DNA from 2 places in the Streptomyces sp. NPDC001480 genome. Region 1 is predicted to be linked to the other one. Evidence: riboswitches for the same ligand, from Rfam matches in the RefSeq annotation. Region 1 holds a riboswitch; the other holds the start of a gene.
What was found. A riboswitch is a leader RNA that binds a small molecule or an ion and turns the genes downstream of it on or off. The one in region 1 is predicted to bind S-adenosylmethionine.
Positions count from the first base shown of each region.

Region 2: linked by a shared signal. The riboswitch ahead of ACFY01_RS09425 (aminotransferase class V-fold PLP-dependent enzyme) and the one ahead of thrC (threonine synthase) in region 1 are both predicted to bind S-adenosylmethionine.

Region 1 is NZ_JBIAVX010000015.1:202,058-206,348, forward strand. Features, by position in the region: gene ACFY01_RS33445 (ubiquitin-like small modifier protein 1) at 325-600, opposite strand; gene thrC (threonine synthase) at 597-1,883, opposite strand; SAM riboswitch class I at 1,902-2,056, opposite strand; gene ACFY01_RS33455 (glucosyl-3-phosphoglycerate synthase) at 2,199-3,143, shown strand; gene ACFY01_RS33460 (trehalose-6-phosphate synthase) at 3,227-4,291, shown strand, end outside.
Region 2 is NZ_JBIAVX010000003.1:465,562-469,852, forward strand. Features, by position in the region: gene ACFY01_RS09425 (aminotransferase class V-fold PLP-dependent enzyme) at 313-1,674, opposite strand; SAM riboswitch class IV at 1,838-1,954, opposite strand; gene ACFY01_RS09430 (hypothetical protein) at 2,032-2,205, opposite strand; gene ACFY01_RS09435 (PRC-barrel domain-containing protein) at 2,234-2,590, opposite strand; gene trpD (anthranilate phosphoribosyltransferase) at 2,689-3,753, opposite strand; gene ACFY01_RS09445 (cytochrome bc complex cytochrome b subunit) at 3,914-4,291, opposite strand, start outside.

The sequences.
Region 1 (4,291 bases):
CTGTCCAACTGCCGTCTGCAACAGGTCAATCGGACGAGAAATCTGGACGGGCACGGTCGGGAATCTGCCAAAAATTCGGCCGAATTCAGGGCAATTCGGGCCCCACAAAAGGCTCATAAGGCGCAAAAGATACGCACACTTTGGCTACTTCTTGTCGGGTGTGCGGTGCGAATCCGGGGTTCTCGACCCGGGGTTCAGGAGCGCGTTCCCCAACTGTACCGCGCTCAATCACACAGAATTGCCCCCTCCGCTTCTCTCACGGAGGGGGCAATTCGATGAACTCTCGGTAACCTGTGTTACCGAAGGTAATGTTCTGTCATTCGGTCAGCCGCCGGCGACGGCCGGAATGATGGAGACGCCCGCGCCGTCCGGGGTCGCCGTTTCCAGACCCTGCTCAAAACGCACGTCGTCGTCGTTGACGTACACATTGACGAAACGGCGCAGCTTGCCCTGGTCGTCCAGGACGCGGGCGGCGATACCGGTGTGGTTCTTCTCCAGGTCGGAGATGACGTCGGCGAGGGTCGCGCCCTCGGCCTGGACCTCGGCTTGGCCGCCCGTGTAGGTACGCAGGATGGTCGGGATACGGACGGTCACGCTCATGCGAGGCCTGCCTCTCGGAACGAATCGAGGTTGGGGCGGATCGTGGCGGTCAGGCCGGTGCCTGCCACCGCGTCCAGCGTCTTGAGGCCGTCGCCCGTGTTGAGGACGACGGTCGTCTTGGTCGGGTCGAGGACGCCGTTCTTGATCAGCTTCTGCGTGACGCCCACCGTCACGCCGCCCGCGGTCTCCGCGAAAATACCCTCCGTGCGGGCCAGCAGCTTGATGGCGTCGACCACCTGCTCGTCCGTCACGTCCTCCACCGCGCCGCCCGTGCGGCGCGCGATGTCGAGGACGTACGGCCCGTCCGCCGGGTTGCCGATGGCGAGGGACTTGGCGATGGTGTTCGGCTTCTGCGGGCGTACCACGTCGTGCCCCGCCTTGTACGCGGTGGACACCGGCGAGCAGCCCTCGGCCTGGGCGCCGAAGATCTTGTACGGCCTGTCCTCGACGAGACCGAGCTTGATCAGCTCCTGGAGACCCTTGTCGATCTTGGTGAGCTGGGAGCCGGAGGCGATCGGCACCACGATCTGGTCCGGCAGCCGCCAGCCGAGCTGCTCGCAGATCTCGTACGCCAGGGTCTTGGACCCCTCCGCGTAGTACGGCCGCAGGTTGACGTTGACAAAGCCCCAGCCCTCGCCCGCCGGGTCACCGATCAGCTCGGAGCAGAAACGGTTCACATCGTCGTAGTTGCCCTCGATGCCGACGAGCTCGCCGCCGTAGACCGCGGCCATGACGACCTTGCCCTGTTCCAGGTCGTGCGGGATGAACACGCAGGAACGGAAGCCGGCGCGGGCCGCCGCGGCGCCCACCGCGCCGGCCAGGTTGCCGGTGGAGGAGCAGGAGAGGGTGGTGAAACCGAAGGCGCGCGCCGCCTCCAGCGCCTGGGCGACCACGCGGTCCTTGAAGGAGTGCGTCGGGTTCCCGGAGTCGTCCTTCACGTACAAGTGCGACGCTTCGATACCGAGCTCGCGGGCCAGGTTGTCCGCCTTGACGAGGGCGGTCCAGCCGGGGTTGATGTTCGGCTTGTTGGCCACGTCCGCGGGGACGGGCAGGAGAGGCGCGTAACGCCAGATGTTCGCGGGGCCCGCCTCGATCCGCCGGCGGAGCTCCTCGGTGTCGTAGGACGAGAAGTCGTAGGCGATCTCCAGCGGGCCGAAACACTCCTCGCAGGCGAAGACCGGTCCGAGCGGCACCCGGTGGCCGCACTCACGACAGCTCAGCGCCGCGGCGGGGCCAAGGTCTACGGTGGAGTCAGTGGTGCTTGCAACAGTCTGCACAGCCATGTGAGGCGAGGCCCTTTCTCCTCATCTTCCTCACGACGCATCTCGCCGTGAGACGGATTTGGCACCTTCCCTAGCCGGGAGCCTCGCGGAACGATCAACACTGATCTACGAGACCGGCTGGAGGGTTGCCGGGGCTTCATCGGGCCGTGTCCCTCTGCCCCTCTGGATGAGCGGTATGCGGTTGTTGTGCGGTTGTGAACGACGGCGACCTCGGACATGCGATGGTCATCCGCGTTGTCCAAGACTGTAACCGAAGGCCGGGACAGTTGAGATAGTCGTCCGTACCGCGAGACAAACAGTGAGGAGCCGCCCACCGTGCTGGAAGAAGTCGAGCGCTGGCTGAGCAACCGCTCCTGGTCCGTCACCGATCGCCCGCTCCACCAGATCCTGGCCGCAAAGCAGCGAACAGGCCAGTCGGTCAGCGTCGTGCTGCCCGCGCTCAACGAGGAGGAGACGGTCGGCGACATCGTCGCGATCATCCGCCACGACCTGATGCGGCAGGCCCCGCTGGTCGACGAGATCGTCGTCGTCGACTCGGGATCCACCGACCGCACCTCCGAGGTGGCCGCCGCCGCCGGCGCCCGGGTCGTCCACCGCGACACCGTCCTGCCGCGGATCCCGGCCGTGCCCGGCAAGGGCGAGGTCCTGTGGCGCTCGCTGCTGGTCACGAGCGGGGACATCGTCTGCTTCATCGACGCCGACCTGCGGCAGTTCTCCTCCGACTTCGTGTCGGGGATCGTCGGCCCACTGCTGACCGACCCGGACGTGGACCTGGTCAAGGGCATGTACGACCGCCCGCTCGGCGGCGCTACGGGCCAGGGCGGCCGGGTCACCGAGCTGATGGCGCGCCCGCTGCTGAACATGCACTGGCCGCAGCTGGCCGGCTTCGTGCAGCCGCTCGGCGGGGAGTACGCGGCCCGCCGCTCGCTCCTCGAACAGCTGCCCTTCCCGGTCGGGTACGGGGTGGAGCTGGGCATGCTGGTCGACGCACTGCATCTGGTGGGCCTGGACGCCCTCGCCCAGGTGGACGTGGGAGTACGCAAGCACCGCCACCAGGACGGGCAGGCACTGGGCCGGATGGCCGCCGCCATCTACCGCACCGCCCAGCTCCGGCTGGCCCGCGGGCATCTGATCCGGCCCTCCCTCACCCAGTTCGAGCGGGGCGAGGACGGCTTCGAGCCGCGCACGTTCTCCGTTGACACGGAGGAGCGGCCGCCGATGGCGGAGATCGCGGAGTACGCGGCTCGCCGGGTGGCCTGACCCGGGCGGTGGCGATCCGCCGGGAAGGTGCGGGAAGGTAACCGTACGTTTGAGCGTTTCCGGCCCGGGCTAGGTTGAGACTCATGGCTTCCACGGCTTCCACGGCTTCCACGCACGGTGCTGAGGTGCTGGTCGCGTCCAACCGCGGCCCGGTTTCGTACGAGGTACGCCCCGACGTCGGGGACGGCTCGCTGCACGCCAAACGGGGTGGCGGCGGGCTGGTCTCCGGGCTGTCGGCGATCGGTTCGGACGCGAACGCCCTGTGGGTGTGCGCCGCGCTGTCCGACGGGGACCGCGAGGCGGTGCGGCGCGGGGTGGGCGAGCCGGGCGTACGGATGCTGGACATTCCGGCCGACGTGCACGCCGACGCCTACAACGGCATCGCGAACTCGGTGCTGTGGTTCGTCCACCACATGCTGTACCAGACCCCGCTGGAGCCGGTCTTCGACGCGGAGTTCCGGCGGCAGTGGGCGTCGTACGAGGCCTACAACCGGGCGTTCGCCCAGGCCCTGGCGGAGGAGGCGGCCGAGGGCGCGTCCGTTGTCATCCAGGACTACCACCTGGCCCTGGCCCCCCGGATGCTCCGCCACCTCCGCCCCGACCTGCGCATCGGCCACTTCTCGCACACCCCCTGGGCCTCGCCGGACTACTTCCGCCTCCTGCCCGACGACATCGCGGCCGAGCTGCTCGGCGGGATCCTGGGCGCGGACCGGGCGGCGTTCCTCACCCAGCGCTGGGCGGACGCGTTCACCGCCTGCTGTCACTCGGTCCTCGGCCCCGGCATCCCCTCCGGTACGCGCATCGGGGTGCACGGTCTCGGCGCGGACGCGGACTTCCTGCGCGAGCGGGCGCACCGGCCGGACGTGGCCGAGCGGATGACGGCGCTGCGGGCGGAGATCGGTGCGGCGCCCGACGGAGGGGCCCGCAAGACGATCGTCCGAGTGGACCGCACCGAGCTGTCGAAGAACATCGTGCGCGGGCTGCTGGCCTACCGGCAGCTCCTCGACGACCACCCGGAGTGGCGTGAGCGGGTGGTGCACGTGGCCTTCGCCTACCCCTCGCGGCAGGACCTCGCGGTGTACCGCGACTACACGGCCGAGGTGCAGCGGGTCGCGGAGGAGATCAACTCCGCGTACGGCACGCCGGAC
Region 2 (4,291 bases), on a different contig from region 1:
CCCGCACGCCGTCGTCGCCGCGCACATGGCGGTGCCGCCGGACACCGCCGCCCGGAGGAGGCCGCCCGGGGCCGGGTCGTACGACCACGCCTTGGTGCCGTCGACGGCCGGACCGCGAACCGGGCCCTCTTCTTCCACAGCCGCCTGCCGTCCCGGGCACTGAAGCCGCTCCGGCCGCCGGCGGGGACTGCCCACCACCGGGCGCCGTGCGGGCAGCAACCCGTGCGGACCACGCCGCCCGCGACGAGCGGGGCGGCGTTTCTGGGGCCGGCCGGCGTGCTCGTCCGCGGGTGCGGAGCCGGCCCGCGGTGGTCAGACGGCGGGGACGCAGCGGCCGTTCTCGGTGCGGTAGTTCCACTTCGCGCCGGTGCGTACGAGCTCGCGGACCGCGTCGACGAACCGGTCCACGTGCTCGTCCGGCGTGCCCGCGCCGAAGCTGACGCGGATGGCGTTGAGGGACTTCTCGCCGGGCGCGGCCTCGGGGGCGCCGCACTCGCCCTGGGTCTGCGGGTCGCTGCCGAGCAGGGTGCGCAGGAGCGGGTGGGCGCAGAACAGGCCGTCGCGGACGCCGATGCCGTACTCGGCGGAGAGGGCGGCGGCGAAGTGCGAGCTGTTCCAGCCCTCGACGACGAAGGAGATGACGCCGACGCGCGGGGCGTCGTCGCCGAAGAGTGAGAGGACCCGGACCTCGGGGACCTCGGCGAGGCCCGCGCGGACCTTCCCGATCAGGTACTCCTCCCGGGCGACCAGGGTGTCGAAGCCCGCCTCGGTGAGCGCCTTGCAGGCCGAGGCGATGGAGTAGGCGCCGATGACGTTCGGGGAGCCGGCCTCGTGGCGGGCGGCGCTGTCGTGCCACTCCACGTCCACTCCCCCGTCCGTGCGCCGGCTGACCTTGCGGCTGGCGCCGCCGCCCGCGAGGTACGGCTCGGCGGCCCGGAGCCAGTCGGCGCGGCCGGCGAGGACGCCGGAGCCGAAGGGGGCGTACAGCTTGTGGCCGGAGAAGGCGACCCAGTCGACGTCGAGGTCCCGGACGGACACCGGGTGGTGCGGGGCCAGCTGGGCGGCGTCCAGGACGATCCGGGCGCCGTGCGCGTGGGCGGCGGCGGCCAGCTCGCGGACCGGCCACAGCTCGCCGGTGACGTTCGAGGCGCCGGTGACGCACACCAGGGCCGGCCCGTATGGGTCACGGTCGGCGAGGGCCCGCTCCAGCGTCTCCACGGCCTGCCGCGGGGTGCGCGGGGCGTTGAGGTAGGTGACCCGCGCGTCCTGCCAGGGCAGCAGCGAGGCGTGGTGCTCGGTCTCGAAGACGAAGACCTGGCAGTCGGCGGGGAGCGCGCGGGCGAGCAGGTTGAGGGAGTCCGTGGTGGACCGGGTGAAGACCACCTGGTCGTTCTCCCGGCAGTCGAGGAACTCGGCGACGGTCTTCCGGGCGTTCTCGAAGAGGTCGGTGGACAGCTGGGAGAGGTAGCCGGCCCCCCGGTGGACGCTGCCGTAGTACGGGGCGTACGCGGCCACGTCGTCCCAGACCCGCTGGAGCGCGGGGGCGCTGGCCGCGTAGTCGAGCGCGGCGTAGGTGACCTCGCCGCCGGTGACGAGCGGCACGGTGACGTCCCGGCCCAGGACGGGCAGCGGGGCGCAGACGGACTGGTCGGAGGCAAGGGTGGAGACGGACATGGGTGTACTCCCGTGAAAGCAGGCGGAAATCACCGACGCGAGCGAACGGGTGCTCCAGCGCCGACAAGGTGAAAGGGGTGTGCGGAGGCGGGGCTCGACGCCCTATCGCATTCGCTTGCTCACGGAAGGCTCCCTCGATGACCAGGACCCCTGGCGTGTGAGGGGTCCGCGCTTGCCGCAGACCTCGCTGCCTGCGGCCTGGTCTTCACCCGGGGCACCCCGCCACGGACGGAGGGTTGCCGGACAGTCGGCCGGGGCCTCATGACTGTCACTCATGACCTGCGAAAGAACGTACGCGAGCCGATCAACGGCCCGCAACTCGTGTCCGGATCCCGGGACGCCCGCCCGGCGCCGGGGTCACCGGACGAAGTGGTGCCGGTGCGAGCGCCGGGACCAGCGCACACCGAAGAACACGAGGTCGGCCACGAACAAGACCGCGCCGATGACCAGGAGGTAGAACAACCCGTTCGCCGCCACGCCGATGAGTCCCAGGATGACCGCCGCAAGGATCAGGAACAGGAAGAGCGCCATGGGTGACCACATCCTCCGACCGGGCCGCTCAACCCCGCGCGAGACGGCGCCCGCGTGCGGCACCGCCCTCGTAGGGCCTGTCGTAGTGTTCGAAGATCTCGTGTTCCCGTTCGGCCGGCAGGACGTCGTCCATGCCGATCGACGGCGACTTCTTCACCTGCCCACGGGGATGGGCCACCCGCACGTAACCGGGTCCGAGGGTCGCCTCGTCGAGCGGGACGAAGACGAGCCGGTGCCGGGTCGGCATCCCGGTGCGGACGGTGACCATCGCGGGCGTGTCGTCGGTGGTGTCCACGTAGACCGCTTCGAGGGCCCCGATCTTGCGGCCTCTGGGATCGATCACGTCGCGGTTGCGCCACTCGCGGATATCGGCTGAGTGGATCATGCCTCGCTCCTCGCGGCCCCTCCCGGACACCGCAGGGTCAGGCGGAGCGGCCGCGGGAGAGCTACCACGTCTTCACTGTACTCCCGCGGCCACCCGGGTCACGCGTTGCTCGCGGCCACCCAGCGGTCCAGGGTCCGTCTGGCCGAGCCGGAGTCGATCGACTCGGCCGCCCTGCGCATCCCGGCGCGGAGCTGCTCGGCCAGGGGCTCCTGGGTCGGGTCCAGGGCCACCAGGGCCGCCGCCGAGTTCAGCAGGACGGCGTCCCGTACGGGGCCCGTCTCGCCGTCGAGGAGCCGCAGGGCGACCTCGGCGTTGTACGACGGGTCACCGCCGCGCAGGGCCTCCACCGGCACCAGCTCGATGCCGACGTCACGCGGGTCGAAGCGCTCCTCGGCGACCTTGCCGTCGCGCACCACCCAGACGTGGGACGTGGACGTCGTGGTCAGCTCGTCGAGGCCGTCGTCGCCGCGGAAGACGAGGGAGGAGTTGCCGCGTTCGGCCAGGACACCCGCGATCATCGGCGCCAGCCGGGGGTCCGCGACGCCTACCGCCTGGGCCTTCACCTTCGCCGGGTTGGTCAGCGGTCCGAGGGCGTTGAAGACCGTACGGATGCCCAGCTGGCCGCGCGCGGCGGCCACATGGCGCAGCGCCGGGTGGAACTTCACCGCGAAGCAGAAGGTGATGCCCGCCTCCTCCGCGACCTCCGCCACCCGCTGCGGCGTCAGGTCCAGATTGACGCCCAGCTTCTCCAGGACGTCGGAGGAGCCCGACGCCGAGGAGGCCGCCCGGTTGCCGTGCTTGACGACCTTCGCGCCCGTGCCGGCCACCACGAGCGCCGACATCGTGGAGATGTTCACCGTCTTCGCGCCGTCGCCGCCCGTGCCCACGATGTCGACCGTGCGGCCCGACACCTCGATCACGTTGGCGTGCTCGTACATCGCCCGGACCACACCGGTGATCTCCTCGACGGTCTCGCCCTTGGCGCGCAGCGCCACCACGAAGCCGGCGATCTGCGCGTCGGTGGCCTCGCCGCGCATGATCTGGTCCATCGCCCATGCCGTCGCGTCGGCGCTCTGGTCCCGGCCGTACAGCAGGGCGTTCAGTACCTCGGGCCAGGAACGGCCCGCCGCGGTGTCGCCTCCAGCGGGGGTCACAGCGCTCATCAGCCGCTCCTGGTCGTCGTAGAGGAATCTGTCGTCGCAGAGGAGTGTGTCGTCGTCGAGACAGAGTGTGCTGCCACCCTATCCAGCCCCGGGGCAAGGCGAAGGGCCCCGTCCGAACACCGGACGGGGCCCTTCGCGCGTGGCGTGGCGTGCGCAGCGATCAGTGGTGGCCGTGGCCGCTCGTGATCTCCTTGTACTCCTCGACGGTCGGCTTCGGGATCTGGTTGTCCTCGCCGTAGTAGGCGTTGCTGAGCTTGGCGCGCAGCTTCTCGGAACCCTTGATCTTCCGCTCGACGCCGTTCTCGTCGACCGTCGGGCCGATCTCGGCCGGCGCGTACTGGTTGTGAGCCGTGAGGGTGTGCAGCTGCTCCTGGCTGAGCGGCTCGTGGACCTCGATGAACTCACCGTGCGGCAGGCGCTTGATGATGCCGGTCTCCCGGCCGTGCAGCACCTTGTCACGGTCACGGCGCTGGAGGCCGAGGCAGATCCGCTTGGTGACGATGAACGCGACGACCGGTCCGACGAAGAAGCCGATCCG